Regions from separate parts of the Lysinibacillus sp. NPDC093190 genome, predicted to be linked through region 1. Evidence: a T-box and tRNA genes for the amino acid it is inferred to sense, from the RefSeq annotation. Region 1 holds a T-box; the other holds one or more tRNA genes.
The links. A T-box is a leader RNA that pairs with one kind of tRNA and senses whether it is charged. The one in region 1 lies ahead of tyrS (tyrosine--tRNA ligase), so its partner is inferred to be a tRNA-Tyr.

Region 1 (2,455 bases):
TGTTAATTTAGAGATTATTCGGCTTTATGAAGGAAGTATTTAGTTATGTCCCAGCCTCTTCTTTTTGTGAGTCTGAATTAAACAAACTTCACCATATGGTATTTTTTCTTACCACGACGAACAATGCTGAATGCATCTTCTAAACGATCTTTGCCGTCGATTACATATTCTAATTCAGTGACCTTTTCACCATTCACGCTAATCGCACCATTCGTTACGTCTTCACGGGCTTGACGTTTTGAAGGTGAAATACCTGCTTCCACTAGTAAGTCCACGATGTTTTTATCTTCTTTCGCCATTTCAATAGAAGGAACATCTTTAAATGCATCCTTCATTTCATCGGCAGAAAGTGCTTTTAAGTCACCAGAGAATAAAGCAGCTGTAATGCGGATTGCTTGGTCTAATGCTTCTTGACCATGAATTAAGCGAGTCATTTCTTCAGCTAGTGCTTTTTGTGCCTTACGTAAATGTGGTTCCTCATCTACAGATACTGCTAACGCTTCGATTTCTTCACGAGAAAGGAATGTGAAGATTTTTAAGTATTTTACAACATCAGCATCCGCAGCATTAATCCAGAATTGGTAGAACTCGTATGGAGATGTTTTCTTACTATCTAACCATACAGCACCACCTGCTGTTTTACCAAACTTCGTACCGTCTGCTTTCGTTACTAAAGGAATTGTTATGCCAAATGCTTTCGTCTCTTCCTCATGTGTTTTACGAATAACTTCTAAACCTGTTGTAATATTCCCCCACTGGTCAGAGCCACCTACTTGAATGCGACAGTTGTAATGGTTGTATAAATGATTGTAATCAATACCTTGAATTAAAGTATACGCAAACTCAGTAAATGAAATCCCTGTATCAAGGCGTGATGCAATCGTATCCTTTGCTAACATGTAGTTCACGTTAATTAATTTCCCATAATCACGTAAAAACTCAATCGTATTTATATTGCCAATCCAGTCACGGTTATTAACTAACTGAGCACCATTACCATCTTCTGCAAAATCAAAAATACGCTCTAATTGACTACGGATACCTTGAACATTTTTATCAATTTGCTCAACTGTTTGTAATTGGCGTTCTTCAGAGCGACCCGATGGATCTCCAATCATACCCGTTGCACCACCAACTAACAAAATTGGACGGTGGCCTGCTTTTTGGAATCGACGTAGCGTTAAAAGAGGCACAATATGCCCAATATGCATAGAATCCGCAGTTGGATCAACACCACAGTATAAAGATACGGATTGTTCATCTAATAATTTGGTCATACCTTCAGCATCAGTTTGTTGGTATAACAATCCGCGCCATTCTAAGTCTAGTAATAATTCGTTCGTCATTTTTATTCCTCCTAAGTGTTTAATATTTCGTGTAGGGAGAATTATTTTAGAAACAAAAAGTCCCTACACGCAAAAACATTGCATGCAGGGACGTTAATAACTAACGCGGTACCACCCGGCTTGAAGATGTCATCCATCTTCCTCTTCATTCAATCGCCTTTATCGCAGGCGCGCACGTCTAAGCTCCAAGCACGTAATTCGTCTCTACATTATGACCAGCTTTCACCAACCGCTGGCTCTCTAAACAGGGAATAATAGACACTACTGCAAGCTCTTCATCACTAGAAAACTATAAGCATTATTCTATACGATTCTTTTTCATTGTCAATAACTATGTTCGACCTAAATCAATATGTGCTATAATAGACAAGATTTTAGGAGGTCGATACATTGAAAGATTGGATTGAGAAAATCAATGCAAAGATCGATGAATTAATTCAACAAAAATGGATGAAGAAATTACGTATTTCAGGAAGTGTTGCCTGGAACTTATTTTTACTATTTTTAGTCTTTGCATTGGTAGGTACTGTATTTGCTGGTTCAGTTGGCGCTGGCTATTTTGCGTCACTTGTAAAAGAAGAGCCACTACGCTCAAAGCAAGAATTACGAAATGAAATTTTTAACTACGATTCAACAAGTGAGATTTATTTTGCCAACGATATTTATATCGGAAAATTACGTACAGATTTGGACCGTCGAGCAACAACATTAAGCAATGTCGCACCTGATGTTCTTAATGCGGTATTAGCGACAGAGGACGAGTATTTCCGTGAACATAACGGAATAGTTCCGAAGGCCGTCATCCGAGGACTACTTCAAGACGTAACAAACTCTTCCACTCAAACTGGTGGTTCTACATTAACACAGCAGCTTATTAAAAACCAAGTATTAACAAACGAAGTATCTTATGAACGAAAAGCAAAAGAACTTTTACTTGCTATGCGTATAGAGCACTTTATGTCAAAGGAAGAAATTTTAGAGGCCTATTTAAACATAGTTCCTTATGGTCGTAACTCTTCCGGTCGAAACATTGCAGGAGTTGAAACAGCTGCTGAAGGTATTTTCAATGTAAAAGCAAAGGATTTAACGCTTCCTCAAGCAGCGTATAT
Region 2 (2,455 bases), on a different contig from region 1:
AACATTTCTGAACATGAAATAGGAACAATTCCAGCCTTTAGACAGCCGAGGAAGACAAAATAAGCCTCAGGCAGACGTGGAATAATAACTAATACGCGATCTCCTTTTTGAAGCCCCTTCTTCGTCAAGGCATGCGCGTATTGATTCATTTTTTGAACAAGTTCAACATAGGAAATTGTTCGGCGATCCTGTTGAGTATTCAACCATCGTATTGCTTGACGATCGCAATCGCGGGAAAATTTCTCCAATTCCTCTGTAATATTATAGAATTCTGGTGCAATTAAATCGTTTGTTACCATGTGAACATTCCTCCCCCAAACAAATTTAATAGAAAATTCATAAAACTATTTTCATTTTAACAATTACAATAATATACAGCAAGAATATTCTATACATAAAATAGAAATATTAGATTTAATAGAGAACTATTAGGTTTCTGGTTAATGTACAGGAAAGTTTCGACAAAAAATATAATAATTTTCACAAAAAGTATTGCATAATTTATAATGCTTGCTATAATAATAAATGTATTAAAGAGGTTTTAAAAACCAAATTGAATAGTACTGTTCCGAAGTAGCTCAGTTGGTAGTAGCACCTGACTGTTAATCAGGTTGTCGCAGGTTCGAGTCCTGCCTTCGGAGCCATTTTTTTGCCCATTTTTAAGATAATGATGTTATACATATAATAAATTATAAAAAAATGTTGCATTGAAAAGAAAGTAATGTTAATATAAATATTGTCTTGTTTGAGACATAAGAAATGGCCCCTTGGTCAAGTGGTTAAGACACCGCCCTTTCACGGCGGTAACACGGGTTCGAATCCCGTAGGGGTCACCATTTTTAAAGCAATGTAGTAATGCAAAGGCTTAAAAAGAAAATAAACTGTGAAGAAATAAACACCTGTTTCTATGGAGGATTAGCTCAGCTGGGAGAGCATCTGCCTTACAAGCAGAGGGTCGGCGGTTCGAGCCCGTCATCCTCCACCATAATGTGTTATTTCGGAGGGGTAGCGAAGTGGCTAAACGCGGCGGACTGTAAATCCGCTCCTTAGGGTTCGGCGGTTCGAATCCGTCCCCCTCCACCAGTTTTTTTATAAATGATTGGGGTATAGCCAAGCGGTAAGGCAACGGATTTTGATTCCGTCATGCCTAGGTTCGAATCCTAGTACCCCAGCCATTTTTATTTTTTGAGCCATTAGCTCAGTTGGTAGAGCATCTGACTTTTAATCAGAGGGTCGAAGGTTCGAGTCCTTCATGGCTCACTTTTATAGAATAAAGCATATTCAAAAGTGTAACATTAACTACAGATACTAATCTCTTGCTGAAAACAGCAGGAGATTTTTTTATATTCTTTTTAATTGTATAAATATTCATAAAATTGTAAGGTTGAGCCAGAGAGGATATAGGCTTTACAATAGTCTTATAACTTAAAGGGGGTATGAAAAGATGAATAAACTAAATATTTCTATTATTGGGGTACCAACTGATTATGGGCAAACTCGCAGAGGGGTAGATATGGGGCCAAGTGCTATCCGTTACGCAGGTGTTGTAGAGCGCTTAGAAGCTATTGGGCATGTAGTACATGATCAAGGGGATATACGTGTTAGTCAAAATCAAGAAGGCACTATTGTTGATAAACAGCTACTTAATTTAGAGGAAGTTATCGATGTAAGTACATCCTTAGCAAACAGTGTAAATGAAGCAATTGAACAAAAGGAGTTTCCGCTTGTACTTGGTGGCGACCATAGCATTGCTATTGGCACACTTGCAGGGCTTGGTGAGCATTATAAAAATTTAGGTGTTATTTGGTTTGATGCGCATGCTGACCTAAACACACCTGAAACGACACCGTCTGGCAATATACATGGTATGCCGTTAGCTGTTAGCATTGGGCTCGGTCATGAACGCTTAGTGAAAATTAGTAATGATGTACCAAAAATTAAACCTGAAAACGTCATTATTATTGGAGCACGCTCCGTAGATCCAGGAGAACGTGAATTAATAAGTCAGCAAGGAATCAAAGTTTATACAATGCACGAGGTAGATCGTCTTGGAATGACACGTGTAATGGAAGACGCTCTTGCTTATTTAAAAGAGCGTAATGTAGATGGTTTGCATCTTTCACTTGATTTAGATGGATTAGATCCACTTTATACTCCAGGAGTTGGGACACCTGTACCTGGTGGTATTACATATCGAGAAAGCCATTTGGCGATGGAGATGCTTCAGGAATCAGGTATGCTAACATCTGCTGAATTTGTTGAGGTTAATCCAATTTTAGATGAAAAGAATAGAACAGCTGATGTTGCGGTAGCGTTAATGGGCTCCTTATTTGGTGAAACCCTAGTTTAAAGAAATTTGACAAAAAATTGCCTATTGCCACAATGTATAAAAATCTTTTGCTATAATTAATAACAAAATGAAACTTTTCTTATCGATGGGCCGTAAAGTATAAGA

Region 2: it encodes a tRNA-Tyr, which carries the amino acid that the T-box ahead of tyrS (tyrosine--tRNA ligase) is inferred to sense. The anticodon was not compared.

The regions. Positions count from the first base shown of each region.
Region 1 covers NZ_JBNNVG010000034.1:49,146-51,600, reverse strand. Annotated here, with positions in the region: gene tyrS (tyrosine--tRNA ligase) at 78-1,346, opposite strand; T-box leader at 1,430-1,634, opposite strand; gene ACQKOF_RS21285 (transglycosylase domain-containing protein) at 1,737-2,455, shown strand, end outside.
Region 2 covers NZ_JBNNVG010000027.1:70,590-73,044, reverse strand. Annotated here, with positions in the region: gene mbcS (acyl-CoA synthetase MbcS) at 1-299, opposite strand, end outside; tRNA gene ACQKOF_RS19180 (tRNA-Asn) at 568-644, shown strand; tRNA gene ACQKOF_RS19175 (tRNA-Glu) at 762-836, shown strand; tRNA gene ACQKOF_RS19170 (tRNA-Val) at 910-985, shown strand; tRNA gene ACQKOF_RS19165 (tRNA-Tyr) at 1,000-1,083, shown strand; tRNA gene ACQKOF_RS19160 (tRNA-Gln) at 1,101-1,175, shown strand; tRNA gene ACQKOF_RS19155 (tRNA-Lys) at 1,188-1,260, shown strand; gene rocF (arginase) at 1,445-2,350, shown strand.